DNA from 2 places in the Ferdinandcohnia sp. GQ5 genome. Region 2 is predicted to be linked to the other one. Evidence: a T-box and tRNA genes for the amino acid it is inferred to sense, from the RefSeq annotation. Region 2 holds a T-box; the other holds one or more tRNA genes.

Region 1 (8,052 bases), on a different contig from region 2:
CGTACAGGATTGAGGAAACACCCCTTTTGCACCTAAACTTACAAGGATACCCGCTCCCCAAAGTTCTGCTAGTTTCTCTACTTCATTAACAATATGTATTGCCCCAAGGCCTGCTAAAATCATTGGTTTTTTTGCGGTTTTCATTAATTCAACAACCTCTGTGATATCTTGTTCATCTATAGATGTGGCAGTCTGTATCATTTTTGGTTCCCGCTGAATTTTTGCAGTCGAATTCATTGAAAAAAGATCTTTTGGAATCGATAGATGAGTAACAGCCCCTTTATCAACTGATGTTTTCATCGCTTTTGTTAAAACATCTATAATGGCGTCAGGGTGTGCGAGCAAAGACGTATATTCTGCGAGTGGTTTTATTAATTCTTGTTGATTAAGATACTGCTTATAGTCAGTCCCGATTTTTTGACTAGGAGCCTGACCAGTAATAGCCAGTACGGGTGCCTTATCCATATAAGCATCCCCTAGACCATTAAGTAAGTTTCCTAATCCTGGTCCCATCGTTGCCAGACAAACGCCAAGCCTTCCTGTTATCTTTGCCTCAGCTGAAGCCATCATGGCGGCAACCGATTCATGTTTCACCGCTATAAATTGTATTGAATTCTGCTTTGCTAGTTCATCCATTAACCCAATAATGGCATCCCCCACAACCCCATAGATCCTCTTAACTCCCCACATCTCAAGTTGCTTTAACATAAGACTTGCAACAGTTTCCTTTGTTGATTGATTAGACTCTGAAATCACGCTACAACCCCCTCCTAAAATTACTTTCTCCCTTACCTTTCCAAATACTGGGGTCTACTATTCAGAGCATGTTTTTAATCATCCATCAACAGTCCAACATATTTTTCATTACATCTTCGTTTGAATATCTGTCCGTAAACCGATATATTTTATGTTAAAAATGTCGAGTAATCTAGATTTGCCTTTGCTATTATGAAGACATGAAAAGGAGGGATACATTGCTAAAGGAATTAAACCAAGTGATCGATTATATCGAAAATCGTTTAACTGATGACCTATCTCTTGAAAGAATTTCTGAATATGCCGGGGTATCCGATTATCACTTTAGAAAGATCTTTTTTTATCTTTCAGGGCTGACGCTAAGTGAATATATTAAAAACAGAAAATTGTCAGAGGCAAACAAGGATTTATTACATGGTGATAAAGTTACAGATGTTGCATTTAAATATGGGTATCAATCAGTCGACGGCTTTACTAGAGCATTTAAAAAATGGAGTGGTTTTTTACCATCGGATGTAATTAAAACTGGAATAAGCAAATCGTTTCCCAAACTTTCATTCGTAATAACTGTTAAAGGAGGAACATCTATGGAATTTAGAATTGAAGATAAACCTGCATTTAATTTAGTTGGTGTAAGCAAACGGGTCCCAATGCAATTTGAAGGCGTGAATAATGAGATTGTAAAGCTTGCACAAAGCATAACGGACGAACAAAAAGAAGAAATGCATTCCCTTCAAAATATAGAACCTTTTGAAATTGTGAATGCCTCTTATAATGCGGACGCTAACTTCATAAAAGAGGAGGGCGATTTAACACACTTAATTGGTGTATTAACGACGGAAACTCAAGTAAGTAATCGTTTGAATAAGGTACCTGTCGAAGCCTGTACGTGGGCCATTTTTCCGAATGAGGGACCCTTTCCATCAACATTGCAAGAAACAATGGCAAAAACCTATTCTGAATGGCTCCCTTCTTCCGATTATGAAGTAATCAATGCCCCTTCGTTTTCTTTTACGAAAATGAATCAACATAAAAAAGGTTACGCATATAGTGAAATTTGGATTCCTGTGAAGAAGAAGTAAGAAAACTTTTCCATCCGGCCATAGGCTCTATATTCAATGGGGCTATGGCCTTTTAAAGTTCTTGAAATAACCCATTTGAAACTTGGGTGCAATCCAAGAAATGTATGCTCTTTCTGACTCAACCATCTTTGGAATCAGGTAACTCTGTCAGAATGCAGCGCTCATTCGGACACCTATCCCCTTGTATTCACTAAAACGGTCCAATGATTTGCTCAAGTTGTTTCTCTTGGTTACTCTATATGAAGTCTCAATTTTATCCCCTCTACAAATAGGATATAATGAACGGTACATACAATCTTGAAGGAGTTCATATACATGCAAACATTGCAAAAGCTTTCCAATCGTCTCTTCTATCTTCCTCCAGTTCAACAAACAGACCGTCCGATTTTGGTAGCGATTGTGGGAGACGACCAGACATTGTTAATTGATGCTGGAAACTCTTCTAATCATGCTAACCTATTCAAAGAGCAACTAGCTTCCTACAAAGTAACCGGAGATATTCTCGCTCTTACTCATTGGCATTGGGATCATATATTTGGCTTGATTGAAATGGACATGCCTTCAATCGCAAATAACATGACCTATGAAAAAATAAAAGAACTGCAGAAACTATCATGGGATGATAAAGAATTGGATGAACGTGTTGAGGCAGGGATTGAGATTCCATTTTGTGCAGACGCAATCAAGCTGGAACTTGGAATTGAGCGAAATGTTATTCTACCCGATCCCACGATTATTTTTAAAGAGCAAATAAAACTGAATCTCGGTGGAGTTACCTGCATCATCGAACTTATCGGTGGAGACCATTCAGCTGATTCAAATCTCCTCTATATTGCTGAGGAAAAAACGATAGTACTCGGTGATTGCCTCTATGCAAATCTGTACGCAGAAAAATGGCATTATACAATTGAAAAAATGAGTAAACTTCTAAAGAAAATTGAAAAATATGATGCAGAAATCTATTTCCTCTCTCATCATCCAAGACCACTAACAAAAGATGAATTTTCTTCATTTGTAAAACTATTAAAGAAGAGTGCCTTATTGACTGAGAAACATAAAGGGAATCTAGAAAGAATCACAACAGAGATGGCCTCCTATTTTCAACGTGAGTTGACGGAAGATGATTTAGAAATCATCACATACTTTGTGAATGGGTATGAGTAATATGAAGATTACCCCAAGGTGATTATTTACCTTGGGGGTTATTTAGTTGTATCGAAATTGCTCCTTTCCCCTCCCTCTTCATATTGTTACAACATTTCAAACAGAAATATGAAAGAAATGTGAACCTTTTCACAAATGTATTTTTAAACTATTTAATCGAGATATACTTTAAGTAGTTTAAAAATATATCTTCCAAGGAAGGTGCTAGGTAATGAAAGGTACAGCATTATTAATCAATAAAGATCACTCTGTTACAGTATTTGAAAATGTTGAGCATGATGTATACGAAGATCTAGTAAGTCTTGAAGATTCTAAGAAGATAAAATGTACCATTAATAACAAAGAAGTTCAATTTGACCCCATTGATAAAGTCGTTTGGTATGAAGAAACAATTGACTGGGAATACGGTTATTAATCATAAAAAATATTTCATCCATAAACAAAGCTTGCTGTATGTAAAATTACTGCAAGCTTATTTTTTATTTAATCGACAGAGAATGAGCAATTATGGCAAATCGGCTTACTATAATGGATAACTATTCCTCTATTTCCACATTAATCTACATTCCTAGACAATTCTATAGTATAATTATTAACTAGAATAATAGATTAATGAGGAGGTACAAACCTTGGGTAATAAGAAAATATATATGTCCGTGACTGCATCTGCAATCATTGCCTCTGCATTTTTTGCTGCGGAAGAGGCTGAGGCAGCAAGCACGTACAAAGTTCAGAGTGGTGATTCACTGTGGAAGATTGCTCAAAAACATGATCTTACTGTTTCACAATTGAAGTCTTTAAACAAGTTGACTAGCGATCTTATTTTCCCAAATCAAGTCCTTAAGACAGAAATAACTACCAACAATAATTCAGGCAGCAATAACACGAAACCTACTAATGAAAAAGAAACCCAAAAGCCTAGTGCGTCGAAGGCAACTACATATACGGTTAAATCTGGTGATACACTAAGTGGTATTGCCGTGAAACATAAGATTTCAATTAATGATTTAATGAAATGGAATAACTTGAATTCTACCCTTATCTTCCCAGGAAATGTGTTTGTTGTAAGTAAACCTACTACTGCTGAGGAACCAAGTAACTCTACTCCGGAGAAACCAAACAACACTTCTACCGAAAAAACGGAGAAACCTCAAGAAGAAAAAGTGCAGTCCGCTACTGTTTATACAGTTAAGTCAGGCGATACTCTGTCAAGAATTGCAATTGAATATAAAGTAACAGTTCCAAATCTTAGAAAATGGAACAATTTGAAATCAGATATGATATACATTGGTCAAAAGCTATCGATTGGTGAGGGAGCAAAAGAAGAAACACCTACAGTTGAAACCCCATCAAATAATAGTAGCTATAACGTAGATCAATTGATTAAGGTAGCTAAAAAACAATTAGGCATCAGCTATGCATGGGGTGGATCTACTCCAAATGGATTTGACTGCAGTGGATTCATTTACTATGCTTATAAGTCAGCAGGATTAGATACTCCTCGTTATTCAAGCGAGGGTTACCATATGCGCTCTTATTATGTGAATACACCTAATGTTGGAGATTTAGTATTCTTCCAGGGAACTTATAAATCTGGTATTTCTCATGTCGGGATTTATCTTGGTAACAATCAATTCATTCATGCTTCAAATGACGGAGTTGTCATTTCGAATGTAAATGACTCTTACTGGAAAAAACATTTTGAAGGGTTTAAGAGGTTTTATTAAAAGATTTTGAGGAAGTCAGTTCTTAGGAATTGACTTCCTTTTTTTCGGACTACATTTAAGAATGATAACCCAAACCCTTCTCTCATTTTAAATCTCTATTATTACTTTCCCTTGTGAATGTCCTTTTTCAAATTTCGAAATGCTTCTGGTACCTCACGTAAGGAAAAACTTCTATCAATAACTGGTTTTACCTTTCCATCTTCAATAAGCTCTTTCATCAAGAATTTCTTTCATGACATAACTCCATTTCAGTTTTAAGTTCTTCATGAAAGTAGTTCCATTTCTTCCTTTCGAAATAAGCAACTTATCCATCTTTATACTTTCCCAGCATGTAAAGTTACAACGGCTATCAATGTTTCACATAGGACAATTCTCTCTATTTTAAACATCGTTTACGTATAAAGTTTGATTGTTAACAAACGCTAATTTTATCGGATTAATTTGACTCTCGCAAAAACTCAGGAATGAGGAAGGATAATGGGAATTGTTGAACGCTTATTTGCTCAATATGGATATTTTGTGTTGTTAATTGGTCTACCTTTAGAACTAATTGCTTCTCCGATTCCACCTGGCAACTCAACACTTGCATACACCGGTTATTTATCGTACAAGCACGTACTTAAGCTTCTTCCCGCTCTTACTGCCGCATACTCTGGTTCCGTGTTAGGAATAACTACTACCTATTGGATTGGAAACAAGTTTGGGATGACACTAATTGAAAAATACGGAAAGTGGTTGTTTCTGAAGCCAAAACATATTAAGAAAACACGAAAAACTTATGAGAAATATGGAAACAAAATGCTATTATTTGGTTTCTTCTTGCCCGGTGTGAGACAGTTCAATAGCTATTTTGCAGGAATCATTCAGGTACCCTTTCGCACTTTTGCGCTTTATGCTTATTCAGGTTCCCTGTTATGGGTATCCTTTTTCATCGGAATCGGTTTTATATTCGGGAACCAATGGCAGTTCGTTTTCACTTGGATTGAACAATTTATGAAGGTGATCTTACTAATTTTGTGTGGGATGATAGTGATTTATCTATTTACAAAATGGCGAAAAAGAAAATTGGTACGGTGAATGCAACTAATTTGTTTTGGCTGCTCCTTTAAAGTAGGAGTCAAGTTGATACTAATAAATGAAAAAATGAAAACTCTCTATTCTACTGATAATTCTGGTTTAAACGCAAAAAAAACACTTCTCATCAAATGAGAAGTGTTTTTGTGATACCGGTGGTCGGGGTCGAACCGACACTCCAGAAGGAACACGATTTTGAGTCGTGCGCGTCTGCCAATTCCGCCACACCGGCGTATATAGAAAGAAAAAAGACATCAGAAGATGCCGAGGACCGGAATCGAACCGGTACGGTAGTCACCTACCGCAGGATTTTAAGTCCTGTGCGTCTGCCAGTTCCGCCACCCCGGCAAGTCATAAAAAAGCACTTACATTCAGTTTAAAATAATGGAGGCGGCAACCGGATTCGAACCGGTGGTAAAGGTTTTGCAGACCTCTGCCTTACCACTTGGCTATGCCGCCATTGGAGCGGAAGACGGGATTCGAACCCGCGACCCCCACCTTGGCAAGGTGGTGTTCTACCACTGAACTACTTCCGCAAATATTAATTAAGTAAAGAAAATGGCTGGGCTAGCAGGATTCGAACCTACGAATGACGGAGTCAAAGTCCGTTGCCTTACCGCTTGGCTATAGCCCAGTAATTAGCTGCGCATCAGCAGAAACATTATAAAATAAAATGGGGCGGCTGATGGGAATCGAACCCACGAATGTCGGAACCACAATCCGATGCGTTAACCACTTCGCCACAGCCGCCACTATTGTAATGGCAGGGGTAGTAGGAATCGAACCCACACCAAAGGTTTTGGAGACCTTCGTTCTACCTTTAAACTATACCCCTATGTTATATACTATTCAGATTAAAATAAAATGCAACTAATTAAATGGTGGAGGGGGACGGATTCGAACCGCCGAACCCGGAGGGAGCGGATTTACAGTCCGCCGCGTTTAGCCACTTCGCTACCCCTCCACTATTAAATTAAAAATGGTGCCGGCGATAGGAGTCGAACCCACGACCTACTGATTACAAGTCAGTTGCTCTACCAACTGAGCTACACCGGCATAAATATGGTGGCTCAGGACGGAATCGAACCGCCGACACAAGGATTTTCAGTCCTTTGCTCTACCGACTGAGCTACTGAGCCACTAAATATGGCGGTCCCGACCGGGATCGAACCGGCGATCTCCTGCGTGACAGGCAGGCATGTTAACCGCTACACCACGGGACCTTTTTGAATTATTAAATCTTTCAACGCACAATTTCTTTCGTTTGTTAACTGTCCCTTCCTCTACTAGTTTATTCGAGGATGATTATCCGTCGGGACAACTCGTAGTTGATTCGATGATGTTTTGCTCGTCGCTACACCACGGGACCTTTTTTATTGAATATTTCGTCTATTGATTAGGAACAAATATTATATTACTATATTATTTCATTCTAGTCAACATTTTTTTTTGGTTGCGGGGGCAGGATTTGAACCTACGACCTTCGGGTTATGAGCCCGACGAGCTACCAGACTGCTCCACCCCGCGATAATAGAAAATATATAGTTTTTGTTATGCACTTAGTTAGCTGTTGACTGTCCCTTCCTCTGCAAGCTAATTCAAGAAGCCTTATCCGTCGGGACAACTCGCAGTAACTTCGATGATGCAACGCTCGTTGCTCCACCCCGCGATAATAGAAAACAACTTTTTAAATGGTGGAGGATGACGGGATCGAACCGCCGACCCCCTGCTTGTAAGGCAGGTGCTCTCCCAGCTGAGCTAATCCTCCATAATGGTGACCCGTACGGGATTCGAACCCGTGTTACCGCCGTGAAAGGGCGGTGTCTTAACCGCTTGACCAACGGGCCAACTTACTTTTTTAATATATATATAGTGGCGGAGAGCAAGGGATTCGAACCCTTGAGACAGTGTTGACCGCCTACACGATTTCCAATCGTGCTCCTTCGACCACTCGGACAGCTCTCCAAATGGCTCCGCAGGTAGGATTCGAACCTACGACCGATCGGTTAACAGCCGATAGCTCTACCACTGAGCTACTGCGGAATATTACAAAACCTAGCGACGTCCTACTCTCACAGGGGCAATGCCCCAACTACCATCGGCGCTGAGAAACTTAACTTCCGTGTTCGGTATGGGAACGGGTGTGACCTTCTCGCCATCGTCACTAGATAAAGTAAAGACAAGTATTATTATACTATCTTTAGAAAATATTTCAAGAAGAAATTTTCATTCCTTCAAAACTAGATAAC
Region 2 (23,103 bases):
GACAGCGAGAGTGGGAAATCGGCAGAGGAGAGTCAGAATAGAGCGCTGATTGCGACAGCGAGCACTGGAAAATGGCAGAGTTAAGTCAGAATGAGGTGCCGATTGCGACAGAGAGAATGGGAATCAGCTGAGTTGAGTCAGAATAGAGCGCTGATTGCGACAGCGAGCACAGGAAAATGGCAGAATTGAGTCAGAATAAGGTGTTGTTTGCGACAGAGGGAGTAGGAATCAGCAGAGGAGAGTCAGAATAGAGTGCTGATCGCGACAGAGAGAGCAGGAAATTGACAGAATTGAGTCAGAATAGAGTGCTGATTGCGACAGCGAGCACAGGAAAATGGCAGAATAGAGTCAGAATAAGGTGTTGATTGCGACAGAGAGAATGGGAATCAGCAGAGGAGAGTCAGAATAGAGCGCTGATTGCGACAGCGAGCACTGGAAAATGGCAGAGTTAAGTCAGAATGAAGTGCCGATTGCGACAGAGAGAATGGGAATCAGCTGAGTTGAGTAAGAATAGAGTGTTGATTGCGACAGCGAGAACAGGAATAAGGAGGAATTGAGTCAGAATGAAGCACTAATTGCGACAGAACTCTGGAAATAAAGTAATTGCTACCACAATTTGACTTATATATATTACAATAGAATGTAAGGGATTACACAGAGCGGAAGAGATAGGACTCCTTGTCCCTTTCGTTCAATAAAGGGCTATAAAGGAGAGGAAGAAATGGAGAAAGTGAATAAAATTCCAGGTGCACTCATGGATTGGATTATTAAAACGTTAAACAGTGGCGTTAACCCTGAAGCGATTGTCGATGCAATGATTCGAAAAGGCTATGATCCTAAATTATCATATACCACTCTGTTTCGAATCGTTGGAAATAAACCAATAAACACACCAGGTGTGCAAGCTCCATATGAATATGAACAGCCCGAAATCGCGAAAAAGGGAAGTACTTTACATACAAGTGACCGTGAAATTAAGGTCCTTTCAAAAGTAGAAAAGCCTTTTATTTTACATTTGGATAATTTCCTAAGTTATGAGGAATGTGACCAGTTGATTGAAATGTCGCGAAACCGCCTTAAGCCTTCAACTGTCATTGATCCAAAGACTGGTGAAGAAAAAGCAGCTACTGGTCGAACTAGCAAAGGTATGTATTTTTATTTGCGAGAAAATGAGTTTATTAAAAAAGTAGAAAAAAGAATTGCGGAATTAACGGAGTTTCCTATTGAAAATGGAGAAGGGCTACAGGTACTGAATTATGGAATTGGTGAGGAATACAAAAGTCACTTTGACTATTTTCCACCAAGTAAGGTAGACCCTGCTAAAGGTGGTCAGCGGGTGGGGACGTTCCTCATCTATTTAAATGATGTACCTGCAGGAGGAGAAACTGTTTTTCCTAAGGTTGGAGTTTCGATTGTTCCAAAGAAAGGATCTGCTGTCTATTTTCAGTATGGAAATAGTAAAGGTGAGGTAGACCGGATGTCCCTTCATTCGAGTATTCCCGTATCCGAAGGTGAAAAATGGGTTGCAACGAAATGGATTCGCCAAGGGAATATATATAGGCACTAAACGAAATGCATTCAATTAGAATTGTCATTGTAATCATGATATAGTTAAACTAATAAATTTAAGTAAGCTGAAATTAGAGATTTTGAAAATACTAAAATGAAGTGTGTCAGTGCATAGAAAGGTGTGTGAACTTTGGATAAAGTACAAACTTTTAAAGACGTCATGGGGAATTATCCGACGGGTGTAACAGTTGTAACGACGACGGATGAAAATGGAGTACCACTTGGACTCACAGTAAACTCATTTGCCTCTGTTTCATTAGATCCATTATTGATTTTATGGTCAATTGATAAGCGAGTATCAACTTACGATATTTTTACAAATGTGGATAAATTTGCGGTTCATGTATTAGCTGGGGATCAGGGAGATATCTGTGCCCTATTTGCAAGTAAGGGAACAGATCGATTTGGTAATTGTGAATGGGAAATGTCTGATAACAACCTTCCAATCCTTAAGGGAACTTCGGGAGTATTACATTGTAAAACTCATAAGACGATTGAAGCGGGTGACCACACAATCCTAATCGGTGAAGTGGTAGAGATTGAAAATTATAATAAGCCGCCACTTCTTTATCACAACCGTAAATTCGGCAATATTCCTGCAGAGTTTTATAAATAATCATGTGGGTACCTTTCCTTATGTGGAAAGGTATCTTTAAGTTAAAATAACTCTTAAATGAAGCGAGTGGCTTTATGTGAAACTCATGTCAACATTTATGGATAGTTTGCGATTGCCGAATAAGGCAGCAATGAAACGTCTGAATAAGCTGGAAATGAGAAATACAATTCTTTTCCTTCTTTTATTATTGTTTATCGTCGCACTTCCAATTGAAATTAACTTACTTTTGGATGATTCCTATAAGGAAAGCGATATTCCTCAAAATATTTATATCATTCAAGTCCTCCTTTTTTACCCGTTTTTAATGCTTTTTTTAGGTATCGCAGGGATTTCGACTTTAGCGGGAGCGGGTGTAGGAGTCAGTAAGGTTACACATCGCCATTTGAAATTTCAATTTTTATGGAAGATGTGTGCGTTTGCGTTAACAAAACCAATTATCATTTTTGCGGTTGCCAATATCCTGATTGGTACCCATTGGATTGTGAATACAATTATATTTATATTGTTATTTTACACGATTCTACGGATGATTTTTCATTATCCGAGCCGAGTAAAGAAGCATAAGTAAAGAACCGGTGAGCCGGTTCTTTTTTTGTTTGTTACAGGAAAATATTTGAAACCTTTTGTGTGAAATATCGTACATACTTAGTGGGTTAGATTAAGAGATTTGTCTTCAATTTGTTTGCCAGTCTCCTAGGGGATTGATAAAGGAGGAGGAATATCATTATGGATGCTTTTCTGAAAGTAGATTATTTAAAGAAGTCTTTTAAAAATGTAGAGGTGCTAAAGGGTGTTTCATTTGAAGTCTATAAAGGAGAAATTATGGCGATTCTTGGTCCAAATGGCGCTGGGAAGTCAACCACGATCAGGAATATCATGGGGATCATGTATCCGGATGAAGGATCTATCACTTTCCAAGGACATACGGAAATACCTCGGAATAAAATCGGATATTTACCAGAGGAACGTGGGCTTTATAAAAATGTCAAGGTAATGGATATTCTTCTATATTTAGCTGAATTAAAGGATTATCCCATTAAGAAGGCCAAGGAACGTGCTCTTACCTACTTGAAGAAATTCGGGTTAGAGGGGAAAGAGAATTCTTCGGTTGAGGAACTATCAAAAGGTATGGGTCAAAAGGTACAATTTATTGCATCCATCTTACATGAACCTGAGTTTCTCATTCTGGACGAACCATTTTCAGGACTTGATCCAGTAAGCCAAGAGCTATTTAAAGAAGAGATCAGGAATCTGGCTAAAGGCGGCACTGCGATACTATTATCCTCTCATCAAATGAATCTAGTTGAGGAAATGTGTGATCGGTTATTTCTGATTCACCGTGGACAAAAGGTCATCTATGGATCGATGGATAATGTAAAGAAAGAATATGCCAATTTTAAATGTACCATTCGCGGTAAGAACAATTTGGAAATTCTGCATGGCCTTCCTGAGGTTCAACGGGTAGAACAACAGGAGGAAACATCAATCTTGTACCTGACAAAGGATGTTAATGTTGCAAGTTGGTTAAAGCATTTACCGGAGCAACTGGAGATCAATGAGTTATCCATTGATCGAATCTCCCTTCATGAAATATTTATTGATATTGCAACGGAAAAGAACATGCTGCGAGAGGAGGTTGCGATAGATGCGTAATGCCATGAAAGTAGCCAAATGGGAAGTAAAAAGAAATTTGAGAAATAAGTCCTTTTTGATTGGCCTATTTTTAACTCCTGTTTTATTCTTAGCTTTTATGTTCTTAGGAAGTATTTTTGGCGGATCAGAGCCCGAAGAAGAAGTTTCGACACGTGTTTTAATCAGTGATGAGCTTGGAGTTACTGATGTCATAGAAGAAACAGTCGCCGCACATGATCTGAATTGGGAACTCGAAACAACAGAAATAGGGTACGAAGAAATCCTAGAAGTACTGAAAGAGGCAGAAAATACAGCGTATATCGTGTTCGAGCAGGAGGGCTTTGAAAATGGAGTGGTTCCTGTTCATACAAGTGAAGAAATAAGTCCATATTTTATGAATCAGGTTCAAGTATTAGAGGTTCCACTAAAGACCTTACAAATGAAAAAACTCGGGCTTACAGAAGAACAATTAGCAGCATTCTCGAAACAGCTAACGTTTGAAGAAAAACTCATTGATGAAACAGAGGAAACTGCTGAAGAGGAGTCTAACTTAGTAGGAACGGATCCTCTTGAACGCATTATACCAGGCGCGTTTGCTGGAATTATTCTACTTTCAATTATTTTTTCAGGAATGTACATTTTTCAAAGTGCATCTCAAGAGAAGAAAGACAAGGTTGCGGAAATTGTATTATCGTCCCTTACTGCAGCTGAGTTGATGCAAGGAAAGATTATCGGATACTTTATATTGGGTATGATTCAAGCTGTTGTATTTCTTGGCTTTGGAATACCGATTGCACTTTGGAAGCTGGATATACCTATTTTTGACTACTTAGTGGGACCAGAGATTTTATTATATGTTTTAATTGCAATTTTAGGGTATCTCTTATTTGCTGCACTGTTTGTAGGTGTTGGCGCAACGATGGCTGATATGTCGTCAGCAGGAAACTTTCAAGGTATGGTTATGATGCTGCCATTTCTACCTTTTGTATTTATTGGGCCAGTAATTAGCGATCCAAGTGGTCTAATTGCACAAATTGGAACCTATATCCCGTTTACAGCTCCGGGTGTGTTATTATTGCGTCTCACGTTTTTAGAGGAATGGCCGTGGATTGAAATTGTTATTTCTTTAGTCATTTTAATTGTGAGTATATGGCTATTTATGAAACTCGCAGGGAAGATCTTCAAAACAGGTATTCTTATGTATGGGAAAAATGCAACTCCGAAGGAAATTTGGAAGTGGATTCGTTCCTAAGTGAAATACTAAAAAGTGGGGTGTGAAAATGGATCTTTTATTTTTGGGCATAGGCATTGCAGTCGCAGGATACTTCATCGGTGATGGTTTGAAAAATTTTAAAAATCCTGAAGCGAAGAGTGTAATGGATAAGCTTGAAGAAGATGATTTATACGAACTGATTAAAGAAAAAGATATCGCGTATCATATTGGAGTATCTAAAGAAGACGCCAAAGAATTAGTGAAGGAATATCCAAATATTCCTCATGTTGTAATAAATGGTACAGTGTATTACCCGAAGAGTAAATTAAAGCAATGGTTATCAAACCTGGGTGAATAGCTCAAAGGTCCTCCTCGATAGGTTTCTTTATGGCCCGCTGATTGTTAGCTGAGGCGCATAGGATGTGTGTCACAAAGGTTTGCCACAGACCCGCGGCGCTCTCAGTCTTTGCTCTGTGATAGGCTTTTACGGACCGTTTTCCCGTTTGAACTTCTATGTTTTCACTAAATTTTTAGTGTGGATATACTGCCCGCTAATGCGGGATAAATAAATTCCCAATCCTGTGAAACACTATCACTAGGCGAATGTGTAAGGAGGATCCTAATGGAAAAGGACATGCAGTACGGAAATGATTATAAGTTTATCCCTGCTACTTCGATTGGCAGTGGGGTTGGAATACAGGTAGTATCGGATATTTATTCTCATACCATCCAAATCGTAAACTTTATACTAGTGGGTGAGCCTGGTACATCAGATTATGTGATTGTAGATGCAGGAATGCCGGGTTCAGCGGAGGAAATAATTGCTGTATGTGAGGAACGCTTTGGCAAAGAGAGTCGACCGAAGGCGATTATCTTAACTCATGGCCATTTTGATCATGTAGGTTCAATTATTGAATTAGTTGAGCATTGGAATGTTCCTGTTTACGCTCATGAGTTGGAAATACCATTTTTAACAGGGCGAACAAGCTATCCTGAACCAGACTCGTCGGTTGAAGGGGGAATGGTGGCGAAAATATCACCGTTATTTCCGAATGAGCCAATTCAGTTAGGGAGTCATGTGGAAAAGCTGCCAGAGGATGGAACCGTTCCTCATTTGCCAGAATTTCGTTGGATTCATACGCCAGGCCATGCACCGGGCCATGTATCCTTTTTCCGAGAAAAGGATCGCGCTCTTATCGTTGGTGATGCATTTGTGACTGTGAAGCAAGAGTACTTATATAAGGTGTTTACCCAAGAATTGGAAATCAGTGGCCCTCCGAGATATTTAACAACTGATTGGCAGGCAGCGAAGAAATCTGTTGAAACACTAGCTAAATTAGAACCAAGTGTTGCCATTACGGGACATGGTTTGCCGATAACTGGCGAACTGCTAAAAGAATCCTTAACAAGACTAGTTAAAGACTTTGACCAAATTGCAATTCCGGACTATGGCCGCTATGTAGATAAAAATATCCATTAGAAAGGAAACCTGGCTGTCTAAAAAAGCCAGGTTTCTTACACTTAGCTGGGACACGGGGACAGGTCCATTGTCCCAATCCTAGATAAAAATTGGTGGGACAAGGAACCTGTCCCTCTGTCCCGGAATAAGTTAATTGTTTCATAAACAATCTTTTATATAGTATATTTTAAAGTAGAATGATTTGGTGAGAGAGGGGAATATGGTGAATATCTCTTCGTTATTATTAGGGTTGGTTATGGTCTTAAACATTGTTTTCGCCGTAGTTGTTATCTTTCGTGAAAGAAGAGATGCCAGTTCAACTTGGGCATGGTTATTAGTACTTTTCTTTATACCAGTAGCCGGCTTCATTTTGTATTTACTATTAGGTCGAAATTTAACACGCGACCATCTCTTTCAATGGGATGATTTAAAGAAAAGCGGGATTGAAGAAGTTCTAGAAAAACAAAAAGAACTGATACGTACACAAAAGTTCCTCTTTAATAATCATGTTACAAAGGATAATCAAGACCTCATTTATATGAATCTTAAAAATGATCAGGCCTTGTTCACAAAAAACAATGTTGTGGAAGTTTTTACAGATGGGCAACAAAAATTCAGGCGCTTATTTCAAGATATTGAGGACGCAAAGGAATCCATTCATTTGCAATATTATATTATTAAAAATGATAACCTTGGTCGAAAACTAATCGCGCATTTAACCAAGAAGGTTAAAGAAGGTGTTATGGTCCGCGTTCTTTATGATGAGCTAGGATCTAGAACATTAACGAAACGTTTTTTTAAAGAGTTTCGTGAGGCGGGAGGTCTAGTCGAGGTCTTTTTCCCTTCGAAGCTACGGTTTATAAATTTACGGATGAATTTTCGAAACCATCGGAAATTGGTCATAATTGATGGAAAGATTGGATACGTTGGTGGATTCAATGTTGGTGATGAGTATCTAGGTTTGAATACGAGGTTTGGATATTGGCGAGATACACATTTACGCATAAGGGGTAATGCTGTTGACACCATGCAGGCTCGCTTCATTTTAGACTGGAATCAAGCATCACGTGATTATGATATTATGTATGATCCAGAACTTTTTCCGATTGAAAATGTCAGGTTAGGCAATGTCGGGATTCAAATTGTTACAAGCGGGCCGGATTCGGAGTTTGAGCAGATTAAGAATGCGTATATCAAAATGATCTATTCAGCGAAAAAATCGATTTATATGCAGACGCCATACTTTATTCCAGATAAAAGCCTGCTTGATGCACTTAGGGTGGCATGTCTTTCAGGAGTTGAAGTGAACATCATGATTCCTGATAAACCGGACCATCCATTCGTTTATTGGGCTACCATCTCGCATATCGGAGAATTGCTACCGGTTGGAGCAAATGTCTATATTTACAGCAATGGCTTTATTCATTCAAAAACACTTGTTGTTGACGAAGAAATTTCTTCAGTTGGTACAGCGAATATTGACGTAAGAAGCTTTAGGCTAAACTTTGAGGTCAATGCATTTTTATATGATGAAAATATTTCTAAAGAGTTGACAGCTATTTTCAAAGAAGACATAAAGCTTTCTAAATTACTGACATTTGATGAATACGGAAAAAGAGGTGTTAATATTAAATTCAAAGAATCCATATCAAGACTTCTATCTCCAATCCTATAGTCGTAAAATAATTGATGTGTCTTACAACTTTGAAATGAAGTGTAAGTTGCATCGATTTTTTTATATTTTCAATTGCCTAATATTAAGGTAGGATTTATTCTGGGGGGAGTTTCTTTGAATTTAATGGATATGAATACAGAAGTGTTTTACAAAATTAATGGGTTAAGCGAGGAGTTACCGTTATTAAATCAGCTAATGATTTATATAGCGAGTTATACCTTGTATGTCCTTATCCTAGCTGTAGTGTATTACTTAATAAAAGGCTCACAAAACCGTATCATGGCGGTTAGTGCTTTGCTTTCGGTAGGGGTTGCAGTACTACTAGGAAAAGTGGCGGGAATGTTTCATTCCAATAATCAGCCTTTCGCTGAACTGCCAAATGTCAATCAACTGATTGAAAAAGCTGTCAATAATTCATTCCCAAGTGACCATACGATGATCTTTTTTGCGGTTTGTTTTACTTTTTTCTTGTTTAAAAAACCTGGAAGATATCTTTGGATGGCACTTGCATGCTTAGTCGGTTTTTCACGTATTTGGGTGGGGGTACATTATCCCGGAGATATTATCGTAGCAGCAATTTTAGCCATCCTTTCAGCGTATCTTTTATTCGTGACCGTATCAAAGCTCAAATTACGAAATCGAAAAGAGCAACTTGAGCTTCCGATAACAAAAGAAAAAGACTTTTAATAAGGAATTGGTTCCTTGAGGGGCCAATTCTTTTTCGTGCTTTCCTTTAATTTCCTTATCTATAAAATTTAAGATAGCATAGTGGTGGAGGAGAAACGTATGTGTAAAATAATCATTGTTGAAGATGACCGTCAGTTGGTTCGTTTGCTTTAAGAGCATACGCAACGATTTGGTTTCGAAACAAAAGCAGTTGAGAAGTTTGAATCGGTATTATCTGAGTTTTGAGGAGTTTACTCCACATCTTGTTCTTTTAGATGTAAACTTGCCAAGGTTTGACGGCTATTATTGGTGTCATCAGATTCGCAGTAAGTCGACTTGCCCAATATTATTTATATCAGCACGTGATGGAAAAATGGATCAAGTGGATCAAGTAATGGCGCTCGAAATTGGGTCAGACGATTATATTACAAACCCAATTTATGCGAAATTTGAAAAAGTCTATGATTTAGAACCTAATTCAATACAATATGTTTTGCCTGTTACTGATGGAGAATTGCGACAGGGATTTTTTTACAAAGGCTACTATACTTTGTGACTTCCCAGGATAGACTATTACAATAATGGAGGAATAGGTATGAATAATCATTTAGTATTGCAGACCGATTTTGGAAAGAGTGATGGGGCTGTAAGTGCAATGTATGGTGTTGCTTTATCGGTTCACCCAGCGCTACCGATCTTTGATTTAACCCATGACATATCGCCATTTAATATCTGGGAAGGCTCTTATCGACTATTTCAGACCATAAAGTATTGGCCGGAAAGGACTGTCTTTGTTTCTGTCGTGGATCCAGGTGTTGGGTCTGATCGTTTAAGCATCGTGGTGCAGACTGAGACGAACCAATATATTGTGACACCTGATAACGGAACAATCACTCATATCAAACAGAGGTTCGGAATTAAAGAAGCGAGAATGATTGATGAAAGTAAAAATCGTCTGCCATTTTCAGGTGAATCATACACCTTTCATGGAAGAGATGTTTATGCCTATACAGGGGCTAGACTTGCTTCTCGAGTTATCACTTATGAAGAGGTTGGGCCAACAGTTCCGGTAGAGTCCTTGGTGGAATTGCCTATTTTTGAAGTGGAAATTGATAATAACACAATTATTGGAAATATTGATATCCTGGATGTCCGCTTTGGTAACCTTTGGACCAATATTGACAAATCCCTTTTTAATCAACTTAGTAATAGGTATGGTGATTTCTTCGAAGTCATCATTGATCGTGAAGGAAGCAATGTATATAAAAGTACGATGAAATATGGACGTTCTTTCGCTGACAGTGAACTTGGGGATCCTCTACTCTATGTAAATTCTTTAGACAAAATAGGAGTTGCCCTTAATCAGGAGTCCTTTGCTGAAAAATTTAAAATTGGTACTGGTGCAGAATGGAAAATTAAAATCCGTAAAACAAATTAAAACACCGTTCAGGTAATGAACGGTGTTTTTTGCGTATTATGTTAAAGGCTTGTTTTGCTTTAATAAGTTTGAAGCGGGAAGCGTAATGATTTTTCCTCCGATTTGTACATGGATGGAATCATTAAATATTGCTTTTACTATCCCTTTTAACTGGACAGTTGAATTAACCGCGATCTCTTTTTTGGATTCATTATTGGTAGTCATGGCAATTCCCCTCTCAGGTTTTTATATTTAGAGGCATTAAAATAAAAACATTATATCCCATAATTATGAAAACTATACGTGTAAAATTATTATTTTATATTATTTTACCTTGAAAATTTTGTCTTGTGCAAGTTTGATGAATTGGTTTTTATTTCTTTTTTGGCGACCCTCGATAAACTGCTTCTCTAAGCTCTAAAGCATACTTATCAAAGTACGGCACTCCCATTTCGGCAGCAATACGTAATTCTTTTTCAATGTCATAGGGAACACGAACAATTTCGATTGAAAAAGGTGCGACTTCCTTTGATTGATATTCCCCGTGAAGAATTGCAAAGGTTGCTTGTGTCGTATCAAGCGGGTTACCGACACTTCCTACATTTAATAGAGTTTGCTCTGTATTCATTGGTTCAATCAAGGCAGCATGAATATCTCCGAAACCAATAATGTCTGGTGTCTTTTCCTCTAAAGGAATAATCCATTCAGTGTGATCAAACATTGCCCTTTTCTCCTCGTCGGAATGAATCATGGGGACAACACGGTGGTGGACGCTTTTTGCAGAGGCATGGTACAACCGAATGTATTTCCCACTCATATAAAAATCAAAATGAAAGGGAAGGGTTCCTAAGTATGAAAGGCGTTCTTTACCAAGCTGATTTCGGTGCCATCTAATTCCGTCATCAGGATGTTCATTTTGAATAAAGTCATCCCAATTTCCCAAAAGCACAACCTCACACACGTTTTGTATCCGGTCAACCGCGGCGGCTGAGTTTGGCCCTTTTCCTACAAGGTCTCCAAGACAAATGATGGTCTTGATTTCACGAGCTTTTATATGTTCCAAGACAGCTTCTAGTGCTGTCATATTTCCGTGTATATCGGAAATGAGCGCAATGCTCATGCTAAGGCCCCCTTGGTTTTAGTTATACTAATCTAATAATAAAATAGATTGAAAATTTTGTCATTATTAAATTAGCTAAAATTACTAAATATTCTTTCCATATATGTTTTGTCTGTTTAGAATGAAGAAAAGGGGGAGAGCGCTGTCATGGTTCAAAGGATGTTTTTATTATGTATGATATGTTTGGTTTTTATGTTAACTTCTTGTTCATCTCAAGAAATGAAGGAAGTTGGGGGAGTTGCATACGGGAATCACAACATTGAACAGAAAGAAGAAACGATTCCGAACGCAAGATTTTCTGTTGATTCATCCTGGAAAAATGAATACCTTCTTGAAATAAAAGGGGAATCTCCTTACCTAGAAAAAAAGACCGTAGCGTCCATGCAAAAATGGCGGGAAGAGATTATTGAATTCTCAAAAACTCAAGAAAATGTGTATATCAATGGTCCTAATAAAAAACAAGTGGCTTTAACGTTTGATGATGGGCCAGATAGTACGGTGACATCAGCTGTGATTGGGGTTTTGGATAATTATGGAGTCAAGGGGAATTTCTTCTTTCTGGGAAGTGAAGCCGAGAAGCATCCAGAGGTAGTGAAAGAAGCCTATGAAAAGGGGCATCTTGTTTTAAGTCATAGCTACCATCATGTTCAATTAGATAAGTTGTCCGAAGTTGAAATTCGTAATGAAATAGAAATGGCAGGGACTGCGATTGAAGAGATCATAGGTAAAGAGCCCGCATTGGTAAGAACGCCGTACGGCTCAACAAATGAATTGGTGGTAGAGGTAGCAAAAGAAAATAATGTCTCAATCATTATCTGGTCAATTGATTCACTTGATTGGGCTCAAAGAAGTACGGATGTCATATACTCCAATGTATTTTCAAACATTCGAAACGGTGACATCATACTCATGCACACAGACTCTGATGAGTACGATACATATGAGGCCTTACCACGTATCATTGAGGAATTACAAGAGCAGGGCTATGAAATAGTGGATTTAGAAGCTTTGCTTGGCCAACCAGCCTATCAATAGAGGGAAGAATCGTAGGGACCAATCTAAATGAAACCTACGATTCTTTTTATCTATTTTTTCATAATTAATTTCCACGTATCGATAACAACACTAACGGATACTATGAATAAGACCATTGCCAAGACGGGATGCAAGGCCCCAACCCACGGTGCAACCCTTGTAAAGTTTGCGCTAAAATACATACTGAAGACGAGTACTGCAAGTCCAATTACATATCCATACCCCCACCGAGGCAATTTTCCAACGAAAGCTGCAATCAGCATAAGAACAAGTATATTAAATCCAAAAATATGAACAAGTGTTGTATGTTTCAACCAATTTTCGGCGCCTACAAAAATGGCCATCCCAGCTGAAAATACTTGTCCGATAATGAATAGCGCAAAAATTGCAGCAAATAAGAAGTAAATTCCTCGTCCAATTCGGATTCGAGTAGACGGTGTAGATTGTTCCATTCGTAAAACCTCCTTCCTTAGGAAAAGCGCCCGTATTCGAGCGCTTTGCATTATCTGATGTCCACTTTTCCGCTACTCACTTCAATTTTCACATCATAGGTACCTGCACCATGTTTACCTTCAATACTGCCTTTATTTCTTGTGGATTCATCAAGGGAAAAATCATTAGAAATATATCCGCTATTTGCTTTACCTTCTAATGTAAAATCAGCATCATTTGGTAAGTCAAGGTCAAGTAAGCCGGATCGAACATCTGCTTTAATCGAATCAGTAAGTTTTGAAATGCTTGCTTTTAATCGTCCAGAACGCACTTCAGCTTCAAGTTTTCCCTCATATTCATCAATGGTTACATTCCCGGAACGAACATCAATCTCACCACTTTTTGTTGTAAGATTCTTAATTCTAGAATTTCCAGAAGCTACATTGTGTGTAAAGTGTTCAGCAGAAAGGTTTTCCAAACGTACATTTCCAGATTGGACTTCGGTTGAGAGTTCGTTCATTTTCATAGGTGAACCATCGAATTCTAAATGGCCAGATCCTACTCTTAGTGAGAGTTCCTTTTCAAAGTCTTCCGGGATATAGACGGTAAGTTTCGTATTGTCAAAGAAAGGGAACCAGCTCCAGTTGAAGAATCCACGTTCATATGTGACTTCTATTGAGTCACCGCTTTTTGTAACATGTACTTCACCTTTACCTTTTAACTCTGCTTTTACGTCATCACGATTGTCAGGGATGACCGTCGTACTGATTGATGTTATATCAATTTCGATTTCATCAATTCTTTCCGTAACCTTAGCTGAGTCTCCAGAATTCCCAAAAGGAAGTCCAGGAATTCGGTAGAGGTTTGTCATTACGAGATAAGCCCCAATAAGAATGAAAAATATAATTAAGATTTTCTTCATTTTCTAACCTGCCTTTATCATTTATTCTAACCCTATCTTAAAAGAGGATTAAGAATTAAGTAACGCACCACCGATATATTTTTAATTAGGACCTGAGGCGTATTAAAAGAAAAAAGCAGATTGCTTCTAATACAATCTGCTCTACGTTGGTGATTTATGATTCTGTTTTAACCCAGTCCTGCGACCATTTTTGAATTTCATCCATCAAAGGTTTTAAGGCCCGCCCTTTTTCGGTTAACGAATATTCAATGCGTACAGGGGTTTCTGGGTACACATGCCTTTTTACAATACCTTGATTCTCAAGATCTTTGAGTCTTTCTGAAAGAACTCTTCCACTAATTCCTATCGATGATTCAATTGTACAAAAACGCTGTGGACCTGAAAGAAGTTGATAAATCACGAGTCCTGTCCAGCGTTGGCCAAGTAAACTCATAGCTTTTTCAAATTTAGGACAAATTACACTTGAATCCATATTTCCCTCACCCCTATTTCTATATTATAGCGTATTGTAAGAAATTATAAACTTACTTGACATAATTTAATTACGAAAATATAATTACTTACATAAAGTAAGTTAGTAATACGAAATTTAGGAGGCATAAAATATGAAATATCAACGCCCACCATATACATTTGTAGAGCTTGTAGAATTAAAAGTAACCGACTTACAACGTTCCTTAACGTTTTATCAAAATATAATTGGATTTAAGGTATTAGAACAATCGGGTAGAAAGGCGCTTTTAACTGCAGATGGGAAAACAGCATTGTTATCAATCGAACAGCCTGAAAACATAGTTCCTAAGGAACCGCGTCGTACAGGACTTTACCATTTTGCATTGCTTTTACCATCCCGTGCAGAGCTAGGAAAAGTACTTTATCATTTAGTCCAAAATAATATACCAATTGGCGCGTCTGATCACGCAGTGAGCGAAGCCCTCTATTTAGATGATCCAGATGGAAATGGCATTGAAATTTATGCAGACCGCCCTGATACAGAATGGGAATGGTCAAATGGCGAAGTGAAAATGGTGACAGAGCCTCTTGATGGGCAAGGTGTACTGGCTGCTGCGAATGGCGAAAAATGGACCGGACTTCCAGAAGAAACGGTCATGGGTCATATTCACATGCATGTATCTGAACTAGCAAAGACAGAGGAATACTATACCAAAGGTCTTGGTTTTGATGTTGTAACTCGCTACGGAGGGATGGCATTGTTTATCTCAACAGGCGGGTATCATCACCATATTGGTCTAAATACATGGAATGGTGTAGGGGCACCTGCGCCATCTGAAAATAGTGCAGGGATTAAGCGGTTTACACTTGTATTACCAACCGAAAATGCATTACAAACAACCATTGAAAACCTAAAGAAAATTGGGGCATATGTCCAAGAAGAAGATGGAGTCATGGTAACAAAAGATCCTTCTGAAAATAAAATAAAACTTATTGTTGCATAGGTGACAATGGATAAAGTAGCTATCTTCGGGTAGCTACTTTTTTATTAGGGTGACAAAAGATACAGCTGAACAACTACTAGGTTGCTAGTTTTGTAGGAATGGATATGGTATAATTGGAAATGTGTGGTAGGCCTTTCTTTGTATAAGGAAGGCCTATATTTTTATATAAAAAAGGGAAGGGGAAACAAAAATGAAGGTGAAAATGAAATTTTGCAGAGTGTTTGATCCTAGCAAGGAGGATATCTACTATGAGCCATAAGGATTATTTTAATGATCAGCTCCAGTATATCGACCAAAACTTGCCAGAATTAAACAATCTCTATTCATCCTCCACACCATTTAATGAAAGGAATCGGACGTTCTTTAGTTCTTATGTCAATGAACTTAAAAGCTATGTGGATAGTGGTGCGGTAGAACCCATACCTAAGGTTTTTATTGGAACAAAGGTAACGGTTATGTTTGATGGAGAAGACGATACAGAGGATTATTATATATGTTTACCGAAACAATCTGACCCGGATACCGGATGTATCTCATTTTTATCTCCGGTTGGAAGACAATTGTTATTGTGTAAAGTAGGCGACAAAGTATTGCTGAGTACACCAGCGGGCGGCCTTCCGGTGATGATCCAAGATATAGCATTTGCAGGAAATTTAATTTTGCAGTAATAGCGTTGAAAATATAATTAAGCGCTTACAATCCACTTCCCTTTATATGCGTATAAAACGGAAGTGGATTTTTGCTTGTTAAATAGTGAATTATTCGTTAAAATAGCCTTTATATTGAATAGTAAAGTGATGATAGGAATCAGTAGCAGCTTATCTCCCTGTATTAGAGAGCCGGTGGTTGGTGAAAACCGGAACAAAGATAAATGTGAATTACCTCCTTGAGCTTTCTTTGTGAACTCATATTTAGTGAAAATTAGCAAAGAACGGACGAGCCGTTATTCGAATGAAGCGGAAGATACATATCTTCAATCAAGGGTGGTACCGCGTGCAACCACGTCCCTTTTTAGGGGCGTGGTTTTTTGTGTTTTCATCAGATTATTGGTGATCACGGACAAAGGTAGGTCAAGATTGGTACGAAATGTCTTTGAGAGGATGTCTCGAAGACAAAAGAAGTTTGAATTTAGGTTTGAATGTCTTTGAGGCGGTGTGTCGTGGACAAAAGTGGTCTAAGAATAGGCTGAAATAGCTCTGAGGCTGCATGACACAGACAAAAGCGGCAACAGATATGAAAGAAAAACCTAGAAATAATTTTAGTAAATGAACAAACCGGAGGGAAACCAAATGGAGAATTTTATTGAACAGTTAACAGGCGAACAAAAAATAGAACTGGAAAGACAATTTGCTATTTACACAAATGGGGTACAAGAGGTTGTCCCAGCACATGAATTAAAACAAAAAATTGCAAAGTCTATTGTGACCAACCAGCCATTAAAAGTGAAGCTCGGGCTTGACCCATCAGCGCCAGATGTTCACTTGGGACACACAGTGGTATTAAATAAATTAAAACAATTCCAGGAAAATGGTCATGTGGTCCAGCTTTTAATCGGTGACTTTACAGGGAAAATTGGGGACCCAACTGGAAAATCTGTTGCCCGTAAACAATTGACAGATGAAGAAGTGAAACATAATGCGAAAACATATTTTGAACAATTTGGAAAAGTATTAGACATGGAGAAGGTTGAGCTTCATTATAATTCCAAATGGCTATCAACGCTAAATTTTGAGGATATTATTAACTTAGCGGCAAGTATTACGGTTGCTCGTTTACTTGAAAGAAATGACTTCTCTGAGCGTTTAGAAACAGGAAAGCCGATTTCTCTTCATGAATTTTTCTATCCGCTTATGCAAGGATATGACTCAGTTGCCCTAGAAAGTGACATTGAACTAGGTGGAAATGACCAGCATTTCAACGTGTTAATGGGAAGACATTTACAAGAGCATTTTGGTAAAGAAAAGCAGGTTGTGATTCTTCTTCCACTATTAGAAGGACTTGATGGCGTTGAAAAAATGTCTAAGTCAAAAGGTAATTACATTGGTGTGGATGAGGCACCAAATGATATGTATGGCAAAACAATGTCCATTCAGGATGAAATGATGGCCAAATACTTTGATTTAGTGACAGACCTTGCTTTGGAAGAAAAGAATGAAATCAAGGCTAAAATAGAAAATGGCACTCTACACCCACGTGATGCAAAAATGCTTCTTGGAAGAACAATTGTAAGAATGTACCATGGTGAGGATGCAGCTCAACAGGCGGAAGAACATTTTAAGACAGTCTTTCAAAAAGGTGTCATTCCAGACGATATTCCAGAAGTAATTTGGTCAGGAGAAAATAATATTTCGATCATTGATTTACTTGTTCAATTGGATTTACAAAAGTCTAAAGGAGAAGCTAGAAAAATGATCCAAAATGGTGGAGTCAAACTAAATGGCGAAAAAGTCGAAGATATACATCTAGAGCTTGAAATAACAAACGACATGATTGTTCAAGTCGGAAAACGTAAGTTTGTAAAAATTAATAAATAACAAGTAAAAGCGGGGCGACATCCATAGATGTCAGCCCCGTTTTTTTTTAAGAGCACCCAGTTAAGTCAGGGATTCTCTCTTTATTTTCCAATAAACATTTGTGACCAGTAGTTACCGCTAGCTTGGTGCCCAACTCCGATATGAGTAAAGTTTGGATTTAGGATGTTTTTACGGTGTCCTTCACTGTTCATCCAAGCGTTTACTACTGCCTCAGGTGATGCTTGTCCTTTTGCGATATTTTCACCTGCTGTCTTGTACGATACACCGAAATCCCTCATCATATCAAACGGAGATCCGTAAGTCGGACTTGTATGAGAGAAATAATTTTTTTGTTGCATATCATTAGCTTTTGTTTTCGCAACTTTACTTAATGATGTATCGGCTTTAAGAGCAGATAAGCCATTTTTCGTACGCTGTGCATTCGTAAGGTCAATAACCTGTCTTTCAAAATTACTAATTCCAGCTGCAGGGGCTGGGGCAGGAGCAGGCTGCTGGGTTGCAGGCTGACGGTTTTGTTCAGGCGCTGTGTCACCTGCTGGGTAATCAGGCGCCGGAGTTACATTATTATTCGGTGCTGGTACAGCATTATTTCCATTACCACCTATAAAACGATTAAAATCGTTTGGAATTGCGTTTGTACCGTCAGGAGTACGAACAACAATTTTTTTATTGATAAATCGAGAATACTGTTGTTCTCCTCTTGCATGTTGTACGCTTGTAGTATGTGGATATCTATCACTTGACATTGTCGTGCGATAGGGACGGTCTTGTTTAATGATATAGCCGTTATTCACACTTTCAACGTTTGCTGAACGGTTATTGTCATCTGCAGCATTGTCGTTATTATTGTTACATGCGGACATTAAAAGCATTGCAGAGCCAAGAATTGCGATACCTGTTTTTGTAAATCTTTGCAATGTGAATTCCTCCTTAGCATGATTCGATTTACTTTTATATTTTGCTCTGCAGTAGCGAAAGTATTGGTGGTAATAAAAGAGAATCGGATTGGCAAAAAGCCATCGTACACCTTAACGAAAGTATCAACTTCCATTAAAATAAAGGAAGAAAGCAAATACAAAATCCAAGAGGTGAAAGCAATGAAAATCATTGATATTTCTCAGCCTTTAAGTCATACAACACAAGAGTGGCCAAATGATACCCCATTTAACTACGCTCTTACATGGTCCATTGAAGAAGCTTCAACAGTAAATGTCGGACAAATCACAACAAGTACTCATATTGGAACTCATATTGATGCTCCATTTCACTTTGACAATGAAGGGAAAAAGGTGCATGAACTAGACCTTGACTTATATGTAGGAAAAGCAAGAGTTATTGAAGTATCAGAAAAAAAGGAAATTGAGATTGAGGATTTAAAAAGGTTTGACTTATCTGGTGTTAAACGGCTCTTAATACGTACAAATTCATGGAAAAATCGGGACCGATTTCCGACCGCCATTACAAGTGTAAATCCAGAAATTGCATTTTACTTGGCTGAAAAAGGGATTCAATTGATTGGAGTGGACACTCCTTCTGTCGATCAATTAGATAGTAAAGATTTACAGGCTCATCATCAATTGCATAAGCATGGAATCAATATACTTGAGGGAATCATCTTAGAACATGTAGAACCTGGAGATTATGAATTAATTGCGCTGCCACTCCCAATTGAGGGTGCTGACGGTAGTCCGGTTCGTGCGGTTTTGAAGAAGTTTTAGGAATAAAGAAAAATCCATTGTCATAAGAACAATGGATTTTTTAAACCTCTAAATGGAGGAAAAACAAGCGGGTTTAACAAGCAGCAGGTATGAGCTCATTCCTATTAACAAGCTCTACCTTAAATAGTAATTCCATTTGTTTGATCTCATACATTCCATTTTCATAAACGTACAAAACTTCATACAAATCGTTTTTATAAACGACTTTATCACCCAATTTCATGGAATACTACCTCCTAATTAATGCTTATCCTCAGTTTAATATATATAAATTTCAACTTCTATACACCTTTAGTAATATTCTGGTAGATAAAAGTGCGGATTTTCATTTGAATAATCGAAATATTTGATGTAAAACAACTTTTAGGAGTGGTATAGACAACTACACAGCCCGGTGATAAAATGAGTTGCAGTAATTAATCTGACTATCCTTTGGTTACACTAACGTGTAAGCGTTAAACATAATGAAATCATTCTTGAAATATTAATAGTTAAAACCGAAGAATAGCAGAAAATCACAAAAATAAAGGAGGAAATCATCATGATGAAATATCTTCAAAAACTTGGTCGTTCATTAATGTTACCGGTTGCAGTATTGCCTGCAGCGGCTATCTTGATGGGGATCGGTTATTGGATTGACCCACAAGGATGGGGTGGGGGAAGTCCGATAGCAGCTTTCTTAATAAAAGCAGGAGGAGCCATCATTGACAACATGTCGATACTCTTTGCAGTAGGTGTCGCATTAGGAATGTCGAAAGATAAAGATGGTTCCGCTGCATTAAGTGGGTTAGTGGGATATCTAACAGTCACAACCTTACTTGCTACAAATACGGTGGCAATGCTTCAAGGGGTTGATCCAACTGAGGTAAATGCAGCATTTGGAAAAATTCAAAACCAATTTATTGGGATTATCTCAGGTATTATTGCTTCCATCATGTACAATCGTTTCAGTGATGTACAATTACCTGACGCACTAGCATTCTTCAGTGGAAAAAGACTTGTTCCAATTCTAACATCTGTTGCAATGCTAGTAGCATCACTTGTGTTGTTATTTGTTTGGCCAGTTATTTACTCAGGATTAGTTGCGTTTGGTAAAGGTATTCTTGATTTAGGTGCAGTAGGTGCCGGATTATATGGATTCTTTAACAGACTTCTAATTCCAACTGGTCTTCACCATGCATTAAATTCTGTATTCTGGTTTGATGTAGCAGGTATTAATGATATAAATAATTTCTTAAGTGGTGCTGGCGAAAAAGGTATTACTGGTAGATATCAAGCCGGATTCTTCCCAGTTATGATGTTTGGTTTGCCAGCCGCAGCTCTTGCGATGTACCATACAGCAAAATCCACAAGAAAGAAACAAGCAGCATCATTACTAATGGCAGCGGCTTTCGCGGCATTCTTCACTGGTGTTACCGAACCATTAGAATTTGCATTCATGTTCTTAGCACCAGGATTATATGTGGTGCATGCTGCATTAACCGGTATTTCTTTATTTGTGGCAGCTACATTCCACTGGACTGCTGGTTTTGCATTTAGTGCAGGCTTTGTTGACTTTTTCCTAAGTCTTCGAAACCCAATCGCAAACCAACCATGGATGCTACTAGTACAGGGACTTATCATAGCGGTTATTTATTATGTGCTATTCCGTTTCCTAATTGTTAAATTTAATCTTAAAACACCTGGTCGTGAAGATGAGGAAATTACCGAAACAACTACACAGTCAGATGGTAAATCTAGATTCGCTAGTATGGCCGCTCAAATCTATGAAGGTTTAGGTGGAGATGAGAACGTAACATCGGTTGATAACTGTGTAACTCGCTTGCGTTTAGAAGTTAAAGACATGGATAAAGTTGATCAGAAAAAAATTAAAGCAACAGGGGTTCCTGGAATCAATATTGTTGGTAAAAACAGTATTCAAGTTATTGTAGGAACAAACGTTCAATTCGTTGCAGATGAAGTCCATAAAATTCGTAAAGAGAAATAAGAATGAAAAAGAGGCTGTCCTAAGTTGGACGGGTCAGAGTTCCAAAACGGTATATTTCAATACACTTTTAGCGTGAATTCACATACGAATTCACGCTTTTATTTTTTAAGAAACTGTTATTTGCTTAAGGGAAAGTCACTTCGGACACATACTTCTTGGGCATACCTTCGCTTGTCTGAAGTTAGAGTAACTTCAGACAGAATTGAGCTGAAAAAGCCCTTATCTTGTCTGAAGTAAGTTCACCTTCGGACAGACCTGAGCAGAAAAAGCCTTTGTTTGTCTGAAGCCAGCTCATCTTCGGACAGAACGGAGCTGCAAAAGCCCTTGTGTGTCTGAAGTCAGCATAACTTCGGACTCAACGGCGATGAAAATGCCTCTGCTTGTCTGAAGTAGGCCCACCTTCGGACAGACCTGAGCAGAAAAAGCCTTTGTTTGTCTGAAGCTAGCTCATCTTCGGACAGAACGGAGCTGCAAAAGCCCTTGTGTGTCTGAAGTCAGCATAACTTCGGACAGACCTGAGCTGAATATACCTTTGCTTGTCTGAAGTCAGCTCACCTTCGGACAGACCTGAGCTGAATATGCCATTGCTTGTCTGAAGCCAACTCACCTTCGGACAGACCTGAGCTTAAACTGCCCTTGTTTGTCTGAAGTCAGCTCACCTTCGGACAGAACTGAGCAGAAAAAGCCTTTGTTTGTCTGAAGCCAGCTCATCTTCGGACAGAACGTAGCTGCAAAAGCCCTTGTTTGTCTGAAGTCAGCATAACTTTGGACTCAACGGCGATGAAACTGCCTCTGCTTGTCTGAAGTAAGCTCGACTTCGGACTCAACCACGCTAAAAAAGCCTCTTCTTTTCTGAAGCCAGCCAACCTTCGGACTCACCCGCAATGAAATTCCTTCCGCTTGTCCGAAGTTTATCTGAATTGCTCAATAGCTTTTTTGCTAAGGTTGTTATTAACAAGATAATTGGTATGTTTGCGACCCCAAATAAGCCGTTTATCCAAGTTGGACGGTTCTTTTATTTATTATAAAACACAATAATTTTAGGATAAGAGGGGAAAAGTAAGGTAAAAATAACAAAGTATTGAGTGGTATAGACAACTAGCCTTCATTCAAGATATAATGAATGAGATGAAACATAAAAGGAGTCCTTGACATGTTTATTACTAACCTAACTATATACGCAGAAGACGGTATCATCGAAAAAGGGTTTATTGAAATCGATGGGGAAAGGATTAAGAGAGTAGCGCCAATGGCTGACTTCCAAGCAAGTGATCAAGATGAAGTTGTCAACTTTGATGAATCTTACTCATTAATCCCAGGTATGATTGATTTACATATACACGGGGCAAGCGGGGCAGATGTTATGGACGCAACCCCTGATGCATTAGAAACAATGGTAAAAGCATTGCCTAAGGAAGGTACAACAAGTTTTCTTGCAACAACGATGACGAAGTCGAAGCAAGATATAGAGCATGCAATTGGGAATATCGCTGATTATATGCCAAAACAAAGTACAGGTCATGCAGAAATTTTGGGGGCACATCTAGAGGGGCCATTTTTATCTCCGAAAAGAGCGGGAGCACAGCACCCAGATAATATTATTAACCCCGATGTGGAACTGTTTAAACAATGGCAAACCTTATCAGGCAAT

The links. The T-box of region 2 lies ahead of tyrS (tyrosine--tRNA ligase). A T-box ahead of a tRNA ligase gene usually reads a tRNA of that ligase, here a tRNA-Tyr.
Region 1: it encodes a tRNA-Tyr, which carries the amino acid that the T-box ahead of tyrS (tyrosine--tRNA ligase) is inferred to sense. The anticodon was not compared.

The regions. Positions count from the first base shown of each region.
Region 1 covers NZ_JCAXEW010000040.1:2,542-10,593, forward strand. The annotation lists gene AC6CHV_RS26070 (thiamine pyrophosphate-dependent enzyme) at 1-756, opposite strand, end outside; gene AC6CHV_RS26075 (GyrI-like domain-containing protein) at 975-1,838, shown strand; gene AC6CHV_RS26080 (MBL fold metallo-hydrolase) at 2,154-3,002, shown strand; gene AC6CHV_RS26085 (protein YkzT) at 3,214-3,417, shown strand; gene AC6CHV_RS26090 (LysM peptidoglycan-binding domain-containing protein) at 3,632-4,729, shown strand; gene AC6CHV_RS26095 (zinc-binding dehydrogenase) at 4,831-4,947, opposite strand; gene AC6CHV_RS26100 (DedA family protein) at 5,207-5,806, shown strand; tRNA gene AC6CHV_RS26105 (tRNA-Leu) at 5,954-6,035, opposite strand; tRNA gene AC6CHV_RS26110 (tRNA-Leu) at 6,066-6,151, opposite strand; tRNA gene AC6CHV_RS26115 (tRNA-Cys) at 6,189-6,262, opposite strand; tRNA gene AC6CHV_RS26120 (tRNA-Gly) at 6,265-6,339, opposite strand; tRNA gene AC6CHV_RS26125 (tRNA-Gln) at 6,363-6,437, opposite strand; tRNA gene AC6CHV_RS26130 (tRNA-His) at 6,478-6,553, opposite strand; tRNA gene AC6CHV_RS26135 (tRNA-Trp) at 6,565-6,638, opposite strand; tRNA gene AC6CHV_RS26140 (tRNA-Tyr) at 6,683-6,767, opposite strand; tRNA gene AC6CHV_RS26145 (tRNA-Thr) at 6,784-6,859, opposite strand; tRNA gene AC6CHV_RS26150 (tRNA-Phe) at 6,867-6,942, opposite strand; tRNA gene AC6CHV_RS26155 (tRNA-Asp) at 6,951-7,026, opposite strand; tRNA gene AC6CHV_RS26160 (tRNA-Met) at 7,254-7,330, opposite strand; tRNA gene AC6CHV_RS26165 (tRNA-Val) at 7,496-7,571, opposite strand; tRNA gene AC6CHV_RS26170 (tRNA-Glu) at 7,576-7,650, opposite strand; tRNA gene AC6CHV_RS26175 (tRNA-Ser) at 7,677-7,768, opposite strand; tRNA gene AC6CHV_RS26180 (tRNA-Asn) at 7,772-7,846, opposite strand; rRNA gene rrf (5S ribosomal RNA) at 7,857-7,972, opposite strand.
Region 2 covers NZ_JCAXEW010000018.1:77,242-100,344, forward strand. The annotation lists gene AC6CHV_RS20030 (2OG-Fe(II) oxygenase) at 722-1,567, shown strand; gene AC6CHV_RS20035 (flavin reductase family protein) at 1,730-2,185, shown strand; gene AC6CHV_RS20040 (DUF1189 family protein) at 2,271-2,753, shown strand; gene AC6CHV_RS20045 (ATP-binding cassette domain-containing protein) at 2,912-3,838, shown strand; gene AC6CHV_RS20050 (ABC transporter permease) at 3,831-5,069, shown strand; gene AC6CHV_RS20055 (DNA-binding protein) at 5,098-5,388, shown strand; gene AC6CHV_RS20060 (MBL fold metallo-hydrolase) at 5,653-6,510, shown strand; gene cls (cardiolipin synthase) at 6,713-8,164, shown strand; gene AC6CHV_RS20070 (phosphatase PAP2 family protein) at 8,288-8,851, shown strand; partial or broken gene AC6CHV_RS20075 (response regulator) at 8,951-9,266, shown strand; gene AC6CHV_RS20080 (SAM hydrolase/SAM-dependent halogenase family protein) at 9,426-10,268, shown strand; gene AC6CHV_RS20085 (hypothetical protein) at 10,305-10,472, opposite strand; gene AC6CHV_RS20090 (metallophosphoesterase family protein) at 10,621-11,367, opposite strand; gene AC6CHV_RS20095 (polysaccharide deacetylase family protein) at 11,515-12,402, shown strand; gene AC6CHV_RS20100 (DUF6220 domain-containing protein) at 12,453-12,854, opposite strand; gene liaG (LiaG family protein) at 12,905-13,756, opposite strand; gene AC6CHV_RS20110 (winged helix-turn-helix transcriptional regulator) at 13,911-14,228, opposite strand; gene AC6CHV_RS20115 (VOC family protein) at 14,362-15,213, shown strand; gene AC6CHV_RS20120 (GreA/GreB family elongation factor) at 15,462-15,881, shown strand; T-box leader at 16,002-16,225, shown strand; gene tyrS (tyrosine--tRNA ligase) at 16,503-17,747, shown strand; gene AC6CHV_RS20130 (CAP domain-containing protein) at 17,828-18,664, opposite strand; gene kynB (arylformamidase) at 18,836-19,465, shown strand; gene AC6CHV_RS20140 (hypothetical protein) at 19,539-19,688, opposite strand; gene nagE (N-acetylglucosamine-specific PTS transporter subunit IIBC) at 20,007-21,452, shown strand; gene nagA (N-acetylglucosamine-6-phosphate deacetylase) at 22,606-23,103, shown strand, end outside.